3 regions of the Marinobacter sp. MA genome follow, and region 3 is predicted to be linked to each of the others. Evidence: predicted binding sites of a transcription regulator. Region 3 holds the regulator's gene; each other region holds the start of a gene.
What was found. Region 3 encodes sigma-54, which starts transcription at its own class of promoters, with help from an activator protein. Its sites were predicted from a motif close to ANTGGCATNNANNTTGCTNT; they were not measured.

Region 1 (7,235 bases), 1.0 Mb from region 3:
ATCGAATCCAAATCGCTGAAGCTGTACCTCAATTCGCTGAATCAGGTGGTGTACTCCTCCCGAGAGCAGGTGGCAGAGGTGATCACCCAGGATCTGTCCAGCGCTTGCGGCGGTGCGGTACAGGTTAATCTGTTGAGTGTGGACGAATCCGGAGAAGCGATTGGCCGCCCTGAGGGGTTCGAGTTGATTGATGATGAACCGGTCAGCGACGTGGTTTATGAGTATTCACCCGATTCTCTCAATGCCGGCAATGAGGTGGTGACCGAGCAGCTGTGTTCCCATCTGCTCAAGAGCAACTGCCCGGTGACGGGGCAGCCGGACTGGGCCACTTTGCTGGTAAGCTACACTGGCCCGAAAATCGACCGGGCCGGCTTGCTGCGGTACGTTGTGAGCTTCCGGCAGAAACAGGATTTCCACGAGCATTGTGTGGAAACGGTGTTTACCGATCTGATGAGCCGATGCAACCCGGATTCGTTGACTGTCGTTGCCCGATATACGCGGCGGGGCGGGTTGGATATAAACCCCTGGCGGAGTACGGAAACCGGCAAGGGTGCCGGGCCTCGGCTGATACGTCAGTAGGAAGTATTGAGTTGAGCGCAGGGACGCGCCTCAGGAAACATCCTCTTCCCGTCGCAGACGATCGGCGGCATCTTCCAGGGCAGTAAGGATGGCCTGGCGTTCCTTCTCGGTAATCTTGTCTGAATCCAGATACATGGCAAAGCCACTGTGCTCGTGCTCAAGGAAGCTGCGGTTGGGGCCCATATCGCGCCGGAAATCCACCACCTCATAGATTGGCACCGGTCTGCCGAAACCTTTCACAGTAATTTCGCCCTTGTCCCGGCACATGATCTTGTCCTTGATCAGCGAGAAGGTCTCGTAGGAAACCAGTATTTCACCCGGTTCTGCCAGCGATTCAAGCCGGCTGGCAAGATTCACCTCCTTGCCGATGATGGTGTAGTCCATCCGGTTTTCTGCACCGAAGTTACCTACGGTTGTGTAGCCGGTGCTGATCCCCATCCGAATTTCCAGCGGGGTCTTGATGCCCTGGCTGCGCCACTTCTGACGCATGATTTTCATGTGCTTACGCATCTCGATAGCCATGGAGACGCAGGCAAAAGCGTCCTCCCGCTGACCCCGACTGGTTGGGTCGCCAAAGAACACCATGATGGAGTCGCCAACGAACTTGTCGATGGTGCCGCCGTACTTCAGGGCTACTTCCGACATTTCGTTAAAGTAGTGATTCAGTAGCTCGGTCAGTGCTTCAGGCTCCATTTCCTCGGACAGCTCGGTGAAGCCCTTGATGTCAGAGAAGAACACCGCCAGCTTTTTCCGCTGGGTTTCCAGTCGAACATCCCGCTCGCCCGTGAAGATGGACTGCCAAACCTGAGGCGAAAGGTATTTGGAAAGTTTGTGTGAGAGCGCGATGGACTGCTCACGCTGATTCTGGATCTGGGTCTTTGCCAGCATGAGTGCGCGTGCCTGCTGGTGCGAGTAGTAGGCTGTGACACAGATATAAAGCCCGGTTGAGAGAATCGACACAATGCTGGTGAGCAGAGGCGAGTGTGGACCGTCCGCCGGCCCAAGGATAGCGACAGAACCAGCAATGGCTGCGGCCATGAAGACGGTGCCCATAAGCCACTGGCGGATGCCGCCGACAATCAGGCAGCTGAACATCAACATCAGCGCGACCGCCAGGGAGGGAATGACGATCAGCCCGATGCAGCCGATAAACGCGCCGCCAACAACGCAATCGAAAATCAGCATCTTCTGTCGAATGCGTGGGGAATTCCTGAGGAACGTCCGACGGGTCAGGGCGTGGGCCATGTGGGGCCAGGTGAGCGCGCCAGCCACCAGCCAAAGCAGCCAATGGGCAAACACACCTTGCAGAACACCGGTTACGATAATGGCGGCGGTTGAGGTATAGGCGAGTATCCGGCCGTTGTAATCGGGCATTGGCGGAATGGCAATCGGGTTACCCGATGCCTCAGACGCCAGGGATCTGCCTGCGGAGCTGCTGGCATTGCGCAAGTCTGCCGGAGCGCTCATCATTTCAGAAACGGATCCTGCCAATTAGCATGTCACGGAACATGACCCAGTCGCCCATCAGGCTGTACAGTGGGTACTTGAAAGTAGCGGGTCGGTTTTTCTCAAACTTGAAATGGCCTACCCAGGCAAAGCCATAGCCAATAACGGGCAGAGCCAGAAGCCACAAGAGCTTGCCTGTCGTCAGGGCCCACAGGGCCACGATCAGAACCAGCAGGCTGCCGACAAAGTGCAGACGGCGACAGGTCACGTCGCTGTGTTCTTCAAGGTAGTAAGGATAGAATTCGGAAAAGCTGTTGAAGGTTTGCTGGTTGCTCATTGTGTTGCCACTCATCGTTGTACGACCGCGTCATTTATAATTGTTGGCAGACCCGACTACGACCAAAGGTTAACAGCATTACGTACAAGCCACAATTCACAGCCGGGAATTATGGTCGTACCGAATTTTTGAAATCCATCAGAATAGCGATCAGACAGCGAGCAGATATGACAGCAGTTACCGATTTCCTTCTTAGCCGTTCGTCAGAGCCCAGGCTGGAGTCGCCTGCACCGGACCCGGCAACCCTTGACCGTGCGTTTGCCTGCGCCGCTCGCGCTCCTGACCACGCGCTGCTGAGACCCTGGCGTTACCTGGTTATAGAGGGCGAAGGTCTTGAGGCGCTGGGCGAACTGTTTGCCGCCACCTGCGCCAATAACAGCGACGAGAAAGAGATCGAGAAGCTCAGGCGTGCACCTCTCAGGGCGCCAATGGTGATCGTGGGTATCGCATCGCCCAGAACGCATCCCAAAGTACCTGAAGTCGAGCAGTTGATGTCCGCCGCAGCCGGCATGAGTTTTATTGAGCTTGCCTTGCAGGATGCCGGTTACGGAGTGATGTGGAGAACGGGCGGTGTTGCCTACCATTCCTCGGTTCACGCCGGGCTGGGGCTGGAAGAGCATGAGCAGATCGTCGGCTTTCTCTACACCGGAACAGTCTCCGCCTCCAAGCCGGCGGTTCCCAGGCCGGCGGTTGATGAATTTGTGCGTCACTGGCCCTGATACCCTGCCCGAATTCCCCCGGTCCTCGCCGGGGGAAGCAGCTTGCCGCTTTTTCCTGTCCGCTCCTTGTGCACTTTTCCCTGACAATTGTTTTACCACTGGCCAGGGCCCGCCAATGCTGACTTTCCTGACAAATTTACGCCTCATCTGAATTCTGGCATCCAGCTTGCTTCAGTCCCGTCAAAGAGCACAGCCGGCAAAAGCAGCTCGGCATACCAGTGCAGTTTTCGGGAGGCAACATGGCAATTACGTTTGATTCGGCTCTGGGCATTCATCAACACGCTGTTGAAGCGCGTGTAAAACGCGCCGAAGTTCTGGCAAACAACCTGGCGAACGCCGACACCCCGGGTTTCAAGGCGCGGGATCTGGATTTCCAGGCAATGATGCAGAAGGCTCAGGAGCAGGTCAGCGGATTCCAGATGGCCAAAACCCATGACGCGCATATGGATACCTCGCCATCGGCCTCGGAAAGCGATTTGATGTATCGGGTTCCCCATCAGCCGTCGGTTGACGGCAATACGGTAGACGCCCAACAGGAGCAGACCCGTTTCATGCGCAACGCCATGGATTTCCAGGCCAGTTTCCAGTTTTTGAACAGCAAGTTCAGCGGTTTGACCAAAGCCCTCAAGGGCGAATAAGCCGAAGTCACAGGATTAGCGAAGGAGAATTCTCATGTCACTGGGCAGCATTTTTGACATCGCCGGTTCCGGCATGACCGCGCAATCACTGCGGCTGAACACAACCGCGTCGAACATCGCCAATGCGGAGACCGCAAGTTCCAGCACGGGCGAAACCTATCGGGCCCGAAAGCCGGTTTTCTCGGCCATTCAGCAGTCCATGATGAACCCCGGGCAGGGCGGTTTTCCGATGGCTGCCGATGAGGGGCCAGGCGCGGGTGTAAGAGTTGAGGGTATTGTTGAGAGCGATGCTGAACTGCAGATGCGTTACGAGCCCCATCACCCGGCGGCCAATGAAGACGGATATGTCTATTACCCCAACGTGAATGTGGTCGAAGAGATGGCGGACATGATGTCGTCGTCCAGAAGTTTCCAGATGAATGTGGATGTCATGAACACTGCCAAGTCCATGATGCAGCGCATTCTGACTCTTGGTCAGCAGTAACTGGGTGAGGAGCACAACATGACTGCAGTGAATGCAACAGACGCGTCGGATGTTCTGAGCCAGTACCAGCTGAAGCAGCAGAATGGCGGTCAGGGCACCAGCGAGCTGGGCCGGAATGAGTTTATGGAACTGATGCTGGCGCAGCTGAAAAACCAGAACCCGTTGGAGCCGCAGGACAACGGTGAATTCATCTCCCAGCTGGCGCAGTTCAGTTCGCTGGAGGAGATGCAGAATCTCTCCGGTACGGTTGAGGATGTGGTTGGGCAGTTCCGATCCACTCAGGCGCTCCAGGCGTCGGCCATGGTGGGCAAAACCGTGCTGGCGCCTTCCCAGATCGGGATCCTGGGTGCCGAAGGTGAGATTACCGGAACCATTGAAGTGCCCGCTTCCACGGGCGGCCTGCGCCTGTCCATCGAAGGACAGAACGGTGAGCGGGTACGGCAGATTGATATGGGCAGTAGTCAGGCAGGTGTTGTGTCCTTCCGCTGGGATGGTCAGGACGGCAACGGCAATCCATTGCCGCCGGGCCCCTACCGAATTGTGGCAGAAGCTTCCTATCCCGATGGGCCGCAGCAGCTGGGCACCATGGTGAGTGCCAATGTGGATAGCGTTTCCCTGGGCCAGGGCGGCTCGATAACACTGAATCTTGCGGGCATGGGCTCTATTGCCCTGTCTGATGTGAAACAAATTAACTGAGACCGGTGAGACACCAAGGGGTGAACCATGGCATTTAATACAGGTTTGAGCGGCCTTCGTGCGGCATCGGTGGATCTGGACGTCACCGGCAACAACATTGCGAACGCCAGCACCGTTGGCTTCAAGGGCAGTAAGGCCCAGTTCGGCGATCTATACGCCAGTGGCTTTCTGAGCGCGGGCACCAACCCGATCGGTGACGGTGTTCGGGTCCAGGACGTAAAGCAGTCTTTCGGCCAGGGCAATATCAGCTTCACGGACAATGGTCTGGATATGGCGATTGCCGGTGATGGTTTCTTTATCCTGAATAACGGCGGTGAAATTCGTTATTCCCGTGCAGGGCAGTTCGGCATCGATAAGGACGGCTTTGTAACGAACAACCAGAATATGCGGGTGCAGGGATACACCGCCGATGAAGACGGTAACCTTTCCGGTATTCGAGGCGATCTGCAGATTGAAACAGACAACCTGGCGCCACGCCGGACCACAAATCTCGTTTCAGATCTGAACCTGGATTCGCGGGAGCCCGTGCTTGAAACCCGGGTTCGGGACATCGGGCCAATTGCCGCAACGGATCTGCAGGGTGAGAGTTTTGATGTGCTTTATAACGATGGTACGCCGGACTTCAACGTAACCATCGGGGCTACAGCGACAGCCCGAGAGGCGGCCGCCGCAATTAACGATGCGCCTGGCCTCAGCGCGTCTGCCACCACGACCGTGACGTTTGATGGTGCCAATCAACTTGATGACACGTACATCTCCAACGCGGGCCCGGGTAATTTTGCATTCAGTCTGAGTATCAATGGCTCTCCGCTTGCCCTGGATACCAGCAACATCACATCGCTGCAGGATCTCGTCGACTCTATTAATAATTCTTCTGAGACCGCTATTTCAGCTTCGATGGTGGATGACGGTTCAGGCAGCAACAACGTGCTGCGGGTGATTCATAACCAGGGCGAGACGCTGAGCTTTTCCTTCGATGACGACGGCGATCTCAGTAACGGGGGTGAAACCTCCGATACGGTTCTCGGTGACGTGAATGCGACGGCGGACAGAGTTGTTTCCGGCATTGATGATGCCTCCAATGGCGATTTCGAGACGGCATTTAATAGCTCTCCAATCCGGATAACCAATGAGTTCAACCCTCTGGATCAGCGGACCTACAACCACGCCACCTCCACCACCATCTACGACAGCCTGGGCAACTCCCACGAGTTCACCCAGTTCTTCGTAAAGGAGCCTTCTCCGGGCAGTGGTGTCGGTGTAAGTGAGTGGTCGGTTTACCTGCAGATTGATGGGGAAATGGTCGCTGGCACCGACACTACGCCCTATACGGCCCGTTTTGATCAGAACGGAAACCTGCAATCAATTGATGGTGACCCGGCCGGCGAGATCGTGATCACCGATTGGGTTCCTAAGGACGAGAACGGCCAGCCAAATGGGGCAGATGGTCCTCCTGCGGACCCAACCTCGGTGGTGACTCCGATTCCGGAACCGCCTACATCTTCCGCATTTGTATTGAACCTTGCTGACACTACTCAGTATGGGGCGGCATTCGGTGTAAACGATCAGCAGCAGAACGGTTACACAACGGGCCGTCTCTCAGGCCTGGACGTATCGGATCAGGGTGTTCTCTTCGCCCGATATACCAATGGCCAGTCACAGGCTCTCGGTCAGGTTGCTTTGGCTTCCTTCAATAACACAAACGGACTGTCGCCTGTGGGGGATACGTCCTGGGTCGAAACCTTCGAATCGGGCCAGCCAATCATCGGCGCCCCGGATACAGGGACTCTGGGCTCTATTAAAGCCAGCTCAGTGGAAGAATCCAACGTGGATCTCTCGGCCGAACTGGTCAACCTGATCATCGCCCAGCGAAACTATCAGGCCAACGCCAAAACCATTGAAACCTCCGATGCGGTCACCCAGACCATCATCAACCTCCGTTAATATCGCGATCTAGCGAACATGGCATGACTCCTGCAGGAAGACTGGAAACAGTCAAAATTCCGGCAGGAGTTTTCCCATGGACAAAGCCCTCTACATCGGTATGTCTGGCGCCAAGCAGAATATGCTGGCCCAGCAGGCCCATGCCAATAACCTGGCGAACGTCAGTACCACCGGCTTCAAGAAAGACTTCGCCCAGGCCCGCAGTATGCCTGTCTACGGGGAACATCATCCCACCCGCGCCTATGCCATGACAGAAAGACCCGGCACCGACCTTTCCGCCGGTGCGCTCATGGAAACCGGGCGCAAGCTGGATGTGGCGGTGGAAGGTGAGGGGTGGCTTGCCATCCAGAACGATCAGGGCGAGGAGGTCTTCACCCGCAGCGGCAGCCTTC
Region 2 (7,235 bases), 920 kb from region 3:
GGGCGTCGGTGGCGTTGGCCAGCAGCGGCTGCCCATTGAGGGATTCCGGAAACCCTTTCCTCAGCTTTTTCGCGAGCTTCGGTGCGGCATACAGACTCATGCTGGACCCCGAAAGGGGATGCACTGTGAGGTTGCCATCTTCTTGCAGTTTCGGCATGCGGTCAGTCAGCACAAGGTCCAGCTCCTTGCGCTTCAGGCTCAGCACCAGGTCCTCGGTCCGGCCCGTCTGGCATTCCAGCTGAACGGAGCGCTCACCTGCCATGGCCGGTTGCAGCAGGTAATAGGCAATCAATTTGTGAATGGAAGCCGATACGCCGGCGCGCAGGGTCAAGGGACGCTCGGAAGGATCAAGCCGGAGGGTCTCAGCAAGCTCGCCAGTCAGGGCGAAAATATCATCGGCGTAGCCGAGAATCAGCCGGCCAAGGTCCGTGAGAATAAGCTTGCGTCTCTCCCGGGAAAACAGGCGACCACCCACCGACGCCTCAAACGTCGCCAACTGACCGCTGAGCGTCTGCGGAGCCAGCTCGAGGACCTCGCTGGCGCGCGCGATCGACCCTTCCCTACTGATTACCCAGAAATAATACAGGTGGCGAAGATTCAGCTGTTCCATGGATCTGCCCTGTCAGCGTCAGGAGGGCCGCGGAATTTTGAGAATCTCACCGAAGGTGACATATTCGCTCCCACCCAGGCGGCCAATGGGATCAATCGCAGCGCCGTCGAAGGTCAGACGATTCTTGTCATCGTAACGGGCCGCCGCATCCGATACCCAGACCCGGGTAACCTTCCCGAATACCAGCGACTGCGGCGCTGCACCAATTTCCTTGATGTCATAAAGCTCGCAGGCAAAGGCGACGTGACAGTCCTTGAGCCGGGGCAAGCCTGTACCCTCGAAATCCACCAGCTCCAGATCAAGATTTTTGAGCTCCGATTCGCCATGGGGCAGCGTTCGTGAGGATTCCGTAACGGCGGCGGCGAGATCCCGATGGGCTATGTGAACCACAAAATGCTTTCTTGCCTCAATATTGACCCGGCTGTCCTTGGAAACACCCTCGGCCGGTTTTTTACCAACCGAAATCATCAGCAGGGGTGGATTGCTGGTAATAGGCGTGAAAAAAGAGAACGGCGCCAGATTGAAGTCGCCGTCCGGATTTTCACTCAGCACCCAGGCCACCGGTCGGGGGATAACCGTCTGGGTCAGGATGTGGTAGGCGTCCTTCGGATCCATACCCTCGAAATCTATAAGCATTATTCACTCCCTTTGACGGCGGCTTCGGGCGCTCTTTCGCGCAACAGCCACAGAGTCATCAACAACCCGTGAATTATGAGGAATGGCACTGCAACCATAACCAGGCCGCCCCACCCCAGCCAGCTCAGAATAGCGCCGGCAGACAGCGCAGCGGTGGCCTGGGAGCCAAAGACCATCATGTCGTTCAGAGCCTGAACCCGGAAACGTTCGGCATCCCGGTACCCCCGGGGCAGCAGCGTTGTGCCGCCAACAAAGAGAAAATTCCAACCGACACCGAGTAACAGGAGCGCTGAAAGATAATGATGAAAACTCACGCCACTGGCCGCCAGGCCGATGCAGCCCAAATACGCCAGCAATCCCGCAGCCATCATCAGCGGTATGCCCACAACTCGGGTCAGCCAGCCGCTGATCAGCGAGGGTAAATACATGGCCATGATATGAAGCTGGATCACGCGCTTGGCGTCGTCCAGGTCGTGGCCTGCCATTTCCGTCATGCTCAATGGCGTTGCTGTCATGATAAAACTCATGACCGCATAGCCAATGGCGGCCGCACTGATGGCAGCCCAGACCAGTGGGTTGCCGAGAATTTCCCGCAGGGGGCGCCCGCCGCCGGGTTTTGATTCCTGAACACGCTCGGCGCCGGCCCGGTAGCCAGCACCAAGAATCAACAGGGCTGCGGCCTGAACCACGGCGAGCCCAACCCAGCTGATCAGAAACGGATACTGCTCGGCTGCGCCGCTTCCCAGCCCCGCCACTTCGGGCCCAAGCCAGGCCGCGACCAGACCACCCAGCAGCACACGGGCGGCGGCAGAGCCGGCCATACCCGGTGCCACGGATTCCATGGCGGCAAACCGGTATTGGTGAACGACCGCAAGGCCGGTACCACCGACCACAGCCGCCAGACACAGTAGTGAAAAAAGACCGGACCAGGAGGCCAACGCTCCGAGAAGACCGGCGAGGATGCCCATGACCGCACCGAGCAGCATCACGCGCTTGCGCCCCATGCGTTCCATCAACCAGGTTGCCGGTTTGATGGCCATTACAGTACCGACCACCACCAGACCGACGGGCAGCGTTGCATATTCAGGCGCTGGAGCCAGCAATCGTCCCTGGATGCTGCCGATAAACACAATAAAAGGCGCGGTGCACATGGCGAGCGCCTGGGCAGCAACCAGGACCCAGACATTAAGGGGCATGGGCTACTTTTTCCTGTAGATGATTCCGGGATGGCACTGCACCATCTCGTAGAGGTGAGGCAAACCGTTCAGCGATTCGGAGGCACCCAGAACAAGGTAGCCGCCGGGATTCAGGGTGGCGTGCATCCGGGTAAGGATGTCCTTCTTGAGATCTGCGGAAAAATAGATCAAAACATTCCGGCACATCACGATGTCGAACTTGCCGAGCATGTAGCGCTCAAGCAGGTTCAATTCCTTGAACTCCACCATACTCCGGATTTGCGGCTTGATTTGCCAGCCGCCATTCAGGGACGGGGTGAAGAACTGCTTTTGTCGCTCCGGTGACAGGCCCCGGCCAATGGCGATCATCTCGTATTCACCCTTGCGGGCGACTTCCAGAACGCTTTTGGAGATATCCGTGGCCGTGATTTTCACGTCGCGAAGCTTCCCGGGCCTCGCACGCCGGAATTCTTCCACGATCATGGCGATGGAGTAGGGTTCCTGACCTGTTGAGCAGGCCGCCGACCAGATACGAAGGGGTTGGGCGGTTTTGCGCTCAGCGAACTCGGGAAGCAGTTTTTCCTGGAGAATCCGGAAAGGGTGATTGTCGCGGAACCACAGGGTTTCATTGGTGGTCATCGCATCGATGACCACCTCCTTCAGGCCGCCCCGCCCGGGACGCTTGAGGCGATCAAGGAGTTCACCCAGGGTATTCAGACTGTTCTCTTCGAGAATCCTGCGCAGCCTGCTTTTTACCAGGTACTGTTTGTTCTCCCCGAGTAAAATCCCACAGGCATCCTGCAGGAACGATTTGAAGGCTTCATATTCCTGTGGCGTTATTTCCGCTTTCATTGGATCTCTGTTCTGAGTGAATCTTCGAGCGGCGCCATCAACCCTGGTCGATGATCTCCATCACCCGCTCCGCCAGCTCGTCCGGACTGAACTTTGCCATAAAGTCGTCGGCCCCGACCTTCTTCACCATCGCCTGATTGAACACACCACTGAGGGAGGTGTGGAGCATGACAAACATGTCTGCAAGGGCCGGGTCACCTTTCACCTTGGTGACCAGGGTATAACCATCCATTTCCGGCATCTCGACATCGGAGATAATCAATGAGAAATGATCCCGCGCCTTTGAACCGTCAGAAGTCACCTCCTTCAGGTATTCGAACGCCTGTTTGCCGTCGTTCTTTGTGATGACTTCCATCCCGATGGCAGTCAGGCAGCGCTCGATCTGCCGACGGGCCACTGAGGAGTCGTCCACGACCAGCACCGGGAGATGCCCCGGGACGCGATCCGCACTCTTGCTCAGAACCGCCTCGGTGACATCCTCACCAAGCGGAGAAACTTCTGCAAGAATCTTCTCTACATCAATGATTTCGACCAGCTTATCATCAATCTTGGTAACAGCGGTAAGGTACACATCGCGTCCTGCTCCCTTGGGCGGAGGCAGAATGTCTTCCCAGTTCATGTTCATGATCCGGTCGACGCCGGTGACCAGGAAACCCTGTGTCTTGCGATTGTACTCGGTAATGATGACAAAACTGGTAGCCAGCTCTTCCTGGGGAATGCCGGGCAAGCCAATGGCCATGCTCAGGTCAATGATGGGGATGGTCTCACCGCGGCTGTGAGCGACGCCACGAACAACAGGCCGACTGTTTGGCAGTGACGACAGTTTCGGACACTGCAGTACTTCTTTCACCTTGAAGACGTTGATCCCATAGATCTGCCTCCCCCTTAAGCGGAAAAGAAGGAGCTCCAGGCGATTCTGCCCTACCAACTGGGTTCGCTGGTTAACACTGTCCAATACCCCTGCCATTTCGATTCTCCTGGCCTGCCGGAATTACAACGGCATATATCTTGCTGGTCACTGAATAATAGCGTGATTGACGGAAACCCGTCATATCAGCGGCGGATTAGCCCGTTTAACGGCCACTGCCATCGAATCCTTAGCCGGATTCGGGCTTTTCTGCCTTGTTGTTGACAGCATAGGACAAACTGCTACGTATGCGCACCACCAAATTCGCTCTGATACTGCTAATGTCTTGCTTGAGCGCCCCGCTGCTGGCTGACACAACCGCTGAACAGATTCGCCAGGCGACACTGGAATTTCTTGACGGCTTCGCCAGAGAACAGGCCGCAGAAGGCTACACCGTATCCTTTGAACCGGGCTCCATCGACGACCGACTTGCACTCGCGGAATGCGAGAAGCCGTTGAGTGTCGAATTCAGTGGAGATCCCTGGAAAAGCACCAGCCCTTCGATGCAGGTGGCCTGCGAAGGATCAAGGCCCTGGCGGATGTTTGTGACGGCTTCCGTTTCCATCCACGGGCCGGCCCTTGTGGCGGCAAGACCGCTGACACGGGGCGAACGGGTAACCGAAGGCCTCCTCGCCAAGCAGTCCGTTGAAATCAATGCCTCCCGGCGCGGCGTCATTACCGATGCGCAACAGGCCATCGGCATGGAGGTGCGCCGGTCGGTCAACGCAGGCTCGCTGATCACGCCGGATATGCTCTCTGCGCCAAATGCCGTGGAACGGGGCGACCATGTTATCATCACCGCCAAAACGGGCGGATTCTCAGTGCGTTCGCGCGGGAAGGCCCTTGCCAGCGCAGGGGTTGGCGAACAGGTTCTGGTTGAGAATCTGCGATCCTCCCGCACGATCAAGGCCAGCGTTGTTGCGCCAGGTCATGTCGAAATCCCGATGTAAGCCCGCCTCGGCATGAGCTTGCCGGTGCGGCAAATCCCTGCCGGAAACCCGGTAGAAAAAAGAGACGAAAAAACTACTGAAAATTACTAAAGGTTTTCGCGGCCCCGCCGTTAAGAAGACATAAACTCGAGTAAGCGCTGCATTCACGTGGCGCGACAGGCAAGCAGGTACAGATATGTCAGTTGACTTAAATGGAATTGGCCCCGGCCAGGTCAACACCCAGAGAACCACGGCCGACAAGAGCGCCGGCACCCAGAATACCCAGCCGGCGACCAACGAACAGGCGAAAACCCAGGCCCAGGGTGCCCGGGGCGAGAACGTCAGCCTGAGCAATCAGGCCAAGAATCTCAAACAGCTTGAACAGAAGTTGGGCGATTATCCGGAAATGGATGACGACCGCATCGAACAGATCCGCTCCGCCCTGGAGAACGGAACCTACAAGATTGACGCCGAGAAACTGGCCCAGAAAATGCTTGAGATGGATGAAAGCATTTTCGGGTGAGTAAACCATGGCCGCAATCGATGATCTGAAGACCCTTCTTTCCCAGGATATCAGTCAGCTGGAGACGCTGGCTGATATTCTCGAAAAAGAAAAGACATGCCTTGCCAGTTCCGACCTCCGCCAGCTGGAAACTCTGACCAAAGAAAAAAACGAGCTTCTGGGTGCCGTTCGCGAACGCGCCAAACAGAAAATCCGGACATTGGTCCAGATGGGATACCGCCCGGAAAGTGGCGAGCCTTCCCGTTTTATCCGCAGCGCCGGTTTTTCTGAGCTGTTCCAGCTCTGGCAGGAAGCGGATCAGAAACTCCGGGCCTGTCAGACGCTGAACCAGACCAACGGTCGGGTGATCAGCCATTTGCAAAAACGCCTGTCCCGGCTTACCGACATCTTCCGTGGCGCCACCGGTCAGCAAAAGCTGTACGGTGCCCAGGGCCAACAGACCACAGTTTCCAGCAGCACAGTGCTTGCCAGCGCCTGAGCAGGGCCCTGGCAAGCAACGCTTTTTACTTCATCGGGTATAGATTGTCATCTGGGAGTCCGGATGGAAACGGATGTCGTGGATACTCACGTTACCCATTGAGGCACCCTGGCTACCGCTGACCCGGATATTGTCCATGCGGATTTCCTCGATGCGCTCGGGGAACGCAAGCATCAAGGCGCCATCCTCCCTCACCCGATAGCGGGGTTCCCCCTCGCGGTAGTGGACACCGGAAATGGTCAGGTCCGAGTCGAGAAAGTTGAGGACCGGTACAAAAATATTGGCGGTAAGTTTCAGCCCCTCGATAACATCCGGGGAATCGTCAGCGCCCTGTTCGCCGTCACCAGCCGGATTCTCAACCATATCGCGAACAATACCGATACGCTCCAGCAGGTTCGGGTCTCCCTGACCTGAGACGGCCGCCAGCTCAGTCTCGCTTAATGGAGCAAGGTTACCGCGCTCATACAGTTCACCAGCCTCCAATGATGCCTGTGACGCTTCGGCCGAATTGCTCGCCGCAAAGGTGACCAGGGGCTGGAATGGCAGCGTTACCGCTGTGACGAGCGCCGCAGCGTTGCGATACCGGGACTGGTGCTTTAGGACGCGGTGAAGTTCTTTTTCGCTGATCCAGCCAGCCTGGATGAACACCTCACCCAGACGCTGTCCGGTTTCGCGCTGGAGCTTTAGGCCCTCATCCAGTTGTTTCTCGGACAGGTAGCCGCGATTAACAAGCAGCCGCCCGAGGCGTGACTTTTCTTCAAATCCCTGACGGATTCTCACCCAGTGTCTCCTTTTGAACAGTGAAAACCGTACAACCCGGCCCGGCTAATGTGATCCATGATTTCCGATACCCGGAATGTTAGATGATCACAACACAATGTGCGTGGATACAGTCATCGTTTTACCATCCCCTTCTGGTAAGATCTGGCACCTGATAACAGAATTCGCTGAATTGTCGCAGCAAAAACGCCTGCGCATAACAAAGAGAGCGGTTGCAAATGACAAACTTGGTAAAACCCCTGAAAACTGTGACACCCGTACTGCTGATGGCTCTCGCCTTGCTGGTGCCAGCCTCCTGGGCAATGGCCCAAAGCAATGAGCAGCCCGCCAACGAGCCACTGCCAA
Region 3 (7,235 bases):
GAGGGGCGATGCCGAGCCAGACGGCTTCGTGGTAAATGGTCGGTACACTTCCTTCGACGAATCAGGGAACCTGAAGATCCGGTTCTCCAGCCCTCGCATCGAACAGTTCGAGGAAGGCAACCTTGCCACCATGGACTCTCCCCGTGCCGAACTCTATGGCGGCGACGGCGCCCTACCCTGGATTGTTGAAGCCGAGAATGGCAGCCTGCTACAGAACCAGAATCTGGTGTACCTGACGGACAATGTCCGGATTCAGCGCACGATTGGAAAACGGGACGCCACCCTGACAACATCAACCCTGACCCTGGATAACGACCGGGGCATGGTATATACAGATGCACCCGTAGAAATACGCGACGTTTCCGGTATTACCCGGGCCACGGGCATGAAAGCGTGGATAGACGAGCGGATTCTGGAACTGAACTCCCAGGTGGAAGGACGCTATGAAACCGGAAACTAACCGATACCGGCGCCTGCTGGTTGCCCTGCTGACAGCCGCGATGATCGGCCCGGCGGCCGCTTTCGACCTTGATTCCGACACCCCCATCAAGGTTACCGCAGACAATGCACGCCTCGACGATGGTCAGGGCATTGCCACCTACACCGGGGATGTAGAACTTGAGCAGGGCAACACCCGGCTGAACGCGGATCGGGTAGTCTTATATCGCTCCGAGGTCGGGCTGAGCCGGATCGAGGCCTCCGGCACCCCGGCCAGATACCGGCAGCCGGCACGAGAGGGCGAAGGAGAAACCGACGCACGCGCCCTGAACATTACCTGGTCAGCCACCGACAGTCGGCTGACCTTTGAACGCGAAGCAGTCATCGAGCAGAATGGCAACCTGTTCCGCGGCGACGTCATTCATTATGATACCGCCGGCCGGGTAGTGACCGCTGAAGGCGGCGCAGACACGGGCGAAGGCAGCGGCCGGGTAGAGATGGTGATTCAGCCACGCAGCGCCGACAGACGCACTGACAGACAGGAAACCGATGGCAGTTCTGAGAGCCAGTAACCTGGCAAAGAGTTACAAGCAGAAAAAAGTGGTGATCGACGTTTCCCTGGAAATTCGCAGTGGGGAGATAGTGGGACTGCTTGGCCCCAACGGCGCCGGGAAAACCACCTGCTTCTACATGATCGTCGGTCTGGTCCCTGCCGATCGTGGCCGCATCACCATCGACAGCCGGGATATTACGCCACTGCCGATGCACGGACGCGCCCAGCAAGGCATCGGTTACCTGCCCCAGGAAGCCTCGGTGTTCCGCAAGTTGTCGGTACGCGACAACATCATGGCGATCCTCGAAACCCGTCGGGGGCTGGGCAAAGCGGATCGAGAGAAAAAGCTCGAGGAGTTGTTGGAAGAATTCCACATAACCCATATCCGGGACAGCGTTGGCATGGCCCTGTCGGGAGGGGAACGGCGACGGGTGGAAATTGCCCGGGCGCTGGCCATGGAACCGGCCTTCATACTTCTGGATGAACCCTTCGCCGGTGTCGACCCGATATCCGTAAGCGACATCAAGCACATCATCCGGCATCTGCGTGACAAGGGTATTGGCGTTCTGATTACCGATCACAACGTGCGAGAGACCCTGGACATCTGCGAGAACGCCTACATTGTCTCCGGAGGCCACATCATCGCCTCCGGCAATGCCGATGCGATTTTGGCCAACCAGCAAGTCAAGGAAGTCTACCTGGGCGATGAATTCAGGCTGTGACACCGAAAGGCTCATTGTTTTGATGACCTGTAGCAAGTAAACTCGGCAAAGAACTTGCTAGGGTAAAATAAAACGACGGCAAGTAACCGGCATATATAGAATTTTTCACGACTTATGACACAAAGCGCTGATGAGTGACGGATCCTGAACCATGGTTATGAAAGCCTCCTTACAGTTAAAGCTGGGTCAGAGCCTGACCATGACGCCCCAGCTGCAACAGGCGATCCGGCTTCTCCAGCTCTCCACCCTCGACCTCCAACAGGAAATCCAGCAGGCACTGGAATCCAACCCCATGCTGGAGACATCCGAGGACGATGATCAGGCTGACGCAACCGCCGAGAACGACGAGCGCGAGACTAGCGAGAAAGAATCCGCGGCCGAGTCAGCGCCGGAACCTTCGAGCGACTGGGACGAATCAGAGAATGGCCCGGATTGGTCCTCCGAAAACGACATTCCGGACAACATTCCGGACGACCTGCCGGTAGACACCGCCTGGGACGACATCTACCAGTCCGCGCCCGCGCCGGCCGCCCGCAACGACGACGAGAACGATCACGATTTCGAGACCCGCAACTCGCCCACCGAAACACTTCAGGATCACCTGGAATGGCAGCTCAATCTGACCCCGCTGAGTGAACGGGACCAGGCCATTGCCCATGCCCTGATGGACGCTGTGGATGAGCGCGGCTATCTCACCAGCCCTCTGGAAGAAATCCACGCCGGACTGCTGGATGAGAACGAGGAAGACCCTCTGGAACTGGATGAAGTGGAAGCCGTCTTGCACCGCCTCCAGCACTTTGATCCGCCAGGGGTGTTTGCCCGGGATCTGCAGGAATGCCTGCTGATCCAGCTCAACCAGCTACCACCCGAGACGCCCTGGCTGGCCCAGGCGCGACTGGTGATTACCCACTACATCAATCTGCTGGGCAACCGTGACTACGCCCAGTTGCTGCGGCGCAGCCGTCTGAAAGAAGACCAGTTGCGAGAGGTTCTGGCTCTGATCACCGGCCTTAACCCGCGGCCGGGCGACGTGATTGATCGCGCCGAACCCGACTATGTCATTCCGGACGTTATCGTTCGCAAGCACAATGGCCGCTGGCGTGTTGAGCTGAATCCGGAAATTGCCCCGCGCATTCGGGTGAATGCCAGCTATGCTTCACTTATAAGGCGTGCGGACAGCAGTGCCGACAACACCTTCCTGCGTGATCAGTTGCAGGAGGCCAAGTGGTTTATCAAGAGCCTGCAAAGCCGCAATGAGACCCTGTTGAAAGTGGCGACCCGTATTGTCGAACACCAGCAGGGATTCCTGGATCACGGCGAGGAAGCCATGAAGCCGCTGATTCTTTCAGACATCGCCCAGGCGGTAGAAATGCATGAATCGACGATTTCACGGGTAACCACCCAGAAATACATGCATACCCCAAGGGGCATTTTCGAGTTGAAATATTTCTTCTCCAGCCACGTCAGCACTGACGAGGGCGGCGAATGCTCCTCCACGGCCATCCGGGCGATGATCAAGAAGCTGATTGCCGCGGAAACGCCCAAAAAGCCGTTGAGCGACAGTAAAATTGCAGCCATGCTAGGAGAACAGGGAATCAAGGTTGCGCGACGCACCGTTGCAAAGTACCGGGAGGCCATGCACATTCCGCCGTCCAACGAGCGCAAGCGGCTGGTCTGAATACCCCGGTGCGGGGCGCAACACCGTATTCGCCGGCGCACAATGCGCCAGCACCCAGACCGGCTCCCGGGAGCCGGCACGATGACAACAGGAGACGCCTATGCAACTCAATATTTCAGGCCATCACGTAGAACTGACTCCCGCACTGAAAGATTACGTTTCAGAGAAGTTCGAAAAGCTCGAGCGTCACTTCGACCACATCAGTAACTGCCAGGTGACCCTGGAAGTGGAAAAGGTGCGCCAGATTGCGGAAGCCACGTTGCACGTGGTTGGTGGTGAGATTCACGCAAAGGCAGAAAACGAGGACATGTACGCAGCCATCGATGCCCTGATCGATAAACTGGACCGCCAGATCCTCAAGCACAAGGAAAAGAATGTAGACCGGATGCACGGAAACGGCTCTCGCTAACTGGCTGTTTTCATGCAAGTCATCTAATCGAGCTGCGACATGAACAACGTGTCGCAGCCTTTTTTTTAACGGAAACGCAGTCGATCCATGAGCGACACATCCCTGACCATAGACACTATTCTTGTTCCGGAGCTCACCCTCTGCAGGGTACCTGCGTCCAGCAAGAAACGGGCCCTGGAGTTTATTGCCGAGCAAATAAACCACCAGGACAATACGCTCAGCGAGACCCAGCTCTTCAACAACCTCATTTCCCGTGAGCGTCTGGGCAGTACCGGCATTGGCCAGGGGATCGCCATTCCCCACTGTCGCCTGGAGGGCCTTGATCACGTGGTGGGCGTGCTGATGACGCTCGAAGAAAGCGTTGAATTCGATGCCATCGACAATCAGCCGGTGGATCTGATTTTTGCCCTGATCGTCCCGAAAGAGGCAACCAGCGAACACCTGGAGCTGCTCAGCCAACTGGCAGAGAAGTTCAATGAGCGGTCGTTCTGTGATCGCCTCCGGCAATGTGAGGACGCCGGCACGCTGTACCAGCGCATGACCGCCTCAGGCGGCTGATTTTCATTGCAGTGGAGGTGATTTGGTCATGAAGCTGATTATCGTCAGTGGCAGGTCCGGTTCGGGTAAAAGTACCGCGCTTCATGTGCTGGAGGACCTCGGGTTCTACTGCATCGACAATCTTCCCATTGGCTTGCTTTTTCCTCTCACCCGGGAAGCCGCGAGCCAGACCAAGCCCGGCCGGCTCGGCAAGATGGCGGTCAGCATTGATGCGCGCAACCTTTCCGGCGAGCTCGCCAATTTCGAGGAAATTTACCGGCGCCTCCAGGAGACCGGGGTTACCGTTGAAATTATCTTCCTTGATGCCGACGAGCAGTCACTTCTCCAGCGTTTCCACGCCACCCGCAGAAAACACCCGCTGAGTGACGACAAGACCTCCCTCAGGGAAGCCATTACCAGCGAGAAGAAGCTGCTTGAACCACTTTCCAAGCTTTCCGACCTGTATGTGAACACCACCGGTATGTCGATGTACGAACTTCGGGATATGGTGAAGCAGAGAGTTGTTGGCCGGAAGGATCAGGAGCTGGCACTGCTGTTCCAGTCGTTTGGCTTCAAGCACGGAGTACCGCTGGATTCCGACTATGTTTTCGATGTCCGCTGTTTGCCCAACCCTTACTGGGATACCAGTCTGCGGAAGTACGTGGGCACGGATCAGCCGGTTATCGAATTTCTGGAAAAGGAACCGGCGAGCCGGAAGATGATCGACGACCTGAAGGCCTTCCTGGATACCTGGCTGCCCTCCTTCGCAGACAGCAACCGCAGCTATATGACGATTTCCATTGGCTGTACCGGCGGCCAGCACCGTTCAGTGTATGTTTGCGAGCAGTTGGGCGACTACTTCCGGCAGCGCTACAGCAATGTGCAGGTACGCCATACCGAACTGCCACACCTTCAGACCCGGGAAGAGATCTGATCGAACCATGATTCGCCGCCCGATTACCATCATCAACAAGCTGGGTTTGCACGCGCGCGCCACGGCCAAACTCGTTAACACGGCATCCAGATTCGACAGCAGTGTGCGGATTAGTGGCAAGGGCCGGGATGTAGACGCAAAAAACATCATGCAGGTGATGATGCTGGCCGCCAGCAAAGGGACCGATGTGGAGCTTATTGCCGATGGTCCGGATGAAGAGCAGGCCATAGAGGCCCTGGCCGAACTGATCAACGATTATTTCGGCGAAGGTGAGTAAAATAGACACATGACCGATATTCTGGAAAAAAGCCAGGCCCGCCAGCGCCTTCGTTCACTGAGCGAGGCCCTGGACAGTGGCGCACTGAAACAGGTTGCCCGCATCCTGAACGGTGGCCTGAGCCCCAGTGATATTGCCCATCTGCTCGAATCCTCTCCGCCCCGCCAGCGTGCCCTGCTCTGGAACCTGGTAGACAAAGAGCTGGAGGGCGAGGTTCTCCAGTATCTCAGCGATGATATCCGGGGTTACTTCCTGAGCCAGTTGAACGCCCAGGAACTGGCCGACATCATCGAGGATTTCGAATCCGACGACCTGGCGGACCTGCTGCAGCAGCTGCCGGATACGGTCATCCAGGAAGTCCTGGAGACCATGGACGAGCAGGACCGGCAACGGGTTGAGGAAGTGCTCTCCTACCCGGAGGACACCGCCGGCGGCTTGATGAATACGGACACCATCACGGTGCGTCCGGACATCAGTATTGACGTTGTACTCCGCTACCTTCGCCGACACCGCAACCTTCCCCCCATGACCGACAGTCTGATCGTGGTGAGCCGGAGGGATGATTTCATTGGCATGCTGCCGATTACCAAGATGCTGGTATCCAACCCCGCCTCCACCGTGCGGGAAGTGATGGATACCGACATCGAGCCGATTCCCGTAAGCCTCTCCGACACCAAGGTAGCGACATTGTTTGAACGCTACGATCTGATCTCGGCGCCGGTGGTGAACGAGGAAGGCCGGCTTCTGGGCCGCATCACCATCGACGACGTGGTAGACGTTATCCGGGAGGACGCTGACCACTCCCTGATGAGCATGGCCGGTCTGGACGAGGACGAGGACACCTTCGCGCCGGTGTGGAAGACATCGCGCCGCCGCGCCGTCTGGCTGGGAATCAACCTGATCACCGCCCTGATTGCATCGGCGGTGATCGGTTTATTCGAGGAAACCATCGCCAAGGTAGTCGCTCTGGCGGTGCTGATGCCTATCGTCGCGAGCATGGGCGGCATTGCCGGCAGCCAGACCCTCACCCTCGTCATCCGCGGCATGGCGGTCGGGCAGATCAGCGGTGCCAATGTAAAATGGTTGCTGAACCGGGAATTCCTGTCGGGCATCCTGAATGGAATGCTGTGGGCCGCCGTTGTTGCCGGCGCCGCCATGCTCTGGTTCCAGGATTTGCTGATAGGAGCCATTATCGCTGCCGCGCTGGTGATCAATCTGGTTGCAGCTGCCCTCGTCGGCACGGTCCTGCCACTGTTTCTCAAATCCCGCAACATCGACCCGGCCCTGGCAGGCAGCGTGATTCTCACGACCGTTACGGACGTGGTCGGTTTTATGGCGTTTCTCGGCCTTGCGACGATTTTCTATGCTTAAACGGATGTCGGATTTATGAAAGATCACCAAGACAACGACGCGCCAGAATACGACGGTCCCAGCAAATCCCAGTTGAAACGGGAGATGCATGCCCTGCAGGATCTTGGCAAGCGGATGCTCGATCTGAGCAATGATCAGCTGGAAACGCTGCCGATCAGCGACACACTTCGTGCCGCCATCGAAGAATCCCGGCGCATCCGCCAGAACGAGGCGAAACGGCGGCATCTGCAATACATCGGCAAGGTGATTCGCCAAGAAGATGATCCCGAGACCCTGGCAAAAGCCATTGATGCCTTCGACGCCGGTAGCGAAGAGC

Region 1: the regulator sigma-54 is predicted to act here: its motif matches at 3,235-3,254, upstream of flgB (flagellar basal body rod protein FlgB).
Region 2: the regulator sigma-54 is predicted to act here: its motif matches at 4,269-4,288, upstream of flgA (flagellar basal body P-ring formation chaperone FlgA).

What each region holds. Positions count from the first base shown of each region.
Region 1 is NZ_CP103058.1:1,941,224-1,948,458, forward strand. It holds gene queF (NADPH-dependent 7-cyano-7-deazaguanine reductase QueF) at 1-579, shown strand, start outside; gene NUW46_RS09040 (adenylate/guanylate cyclase domain-containing protein) at 610-2,049, opposite strand; gene NUW46_RS09045 (Mpo1-like protein) at 2,051-2,362, opposite strand; gene NUW46_RS09050 (nitroreductase family protein) at 2,530-3,081, shown strand; gene flgB (flagellar basal body rod protein FlgB) at 3,321-3,719, shown strand; gene flgC (flagellar basal body rod protein FlgC) at 3,754-4,203, shown strand; gene NUW46_RS09065 (flagellar hook assembly protein FlgD) at 4,222-4,899, shown strand; gene NUW46_RS09070 (flagellar hook protein FlgE) at 4,927-6,843, shown strand; gene NUW46_RS09075 (flagellar basal body rod protein FlgF) at 6,920-7,235, shown strand, end outside.
Region 2 is NZ_CP103058.1:2,030,697-2,037,931, reverse strand. It holds gene NUW46_RS09465 (LysR family transcriptional regulator) at 1-610, opposite strand, end outside; gene NUW46_RS09460 (flavin reductase family protein) at 629-1,246, opposite strand; gene NUW46_RS09455 (MFS transporter) at 1,246-2,442, opposite strand; gene NUW46_RS09450 (CheR family methyltransferase) at 2,446-3,273, opposite strand; gene NUW46_RS09445 (chemotaxis protein CheV) at 3,311-4,240, opposite strand; gene flgA (flagellar basal body P-ring formation chaperone FlgA) at 4,429-5,130, shown strand; gene flgM (flagellar biosynthesis anti-sigma factor FlgM) at 5,306-5,632, shown strand; gene NUW46_RS09430 (flagella synthesis protein FlgN) at 5,640-6,110, shown strand; gene NUW46_RS09425 (pilus assembly protein PilB) at 6,141-6,890, opposite strand; gene NUW46_RS09420 (peptidylprolyl isomerase) at 7,109-7,235, shown strand, end outside.
Region 3 is NZ_CP103058.1:2,950,276-2,957,510, forward strand. It holds gene lptC (LPS export ABC transporter periplasmic protein LptC) at 1-460, shown strand, start outside; gene lptA (lipopolysaccharide transport periplasmic protein LptA) at 444-1,010, shown strand; gene lptB (LPS export ABC transporter ATP-binding protein) at 988-1,713, shown strand; gene NUW46_RS13650 (RNA polymerase factor sigma-54) at 1,871-3,391, shown strand; gene hpf (ribosome hibernation promoting factor) at 3,492-3,800, shown strand; gene ptsN (PTS IIA-like nitrogen regulatory protein PtsN) at 3,888-4,358, shown strand; gene rapZ (RNase adapter RapZ) at 4,387-5,271, shown strand; gene NUW46_RS13670 (HPr family phosphocarrier protein) at 5,279-5,548, shown strand; gene mgtE (magnesium transporter) at 5,558-6,919, shown strand; gene yjgA (ribosome biogenesis factor YjgA) at 6,935-7,235, shown strand, end outside.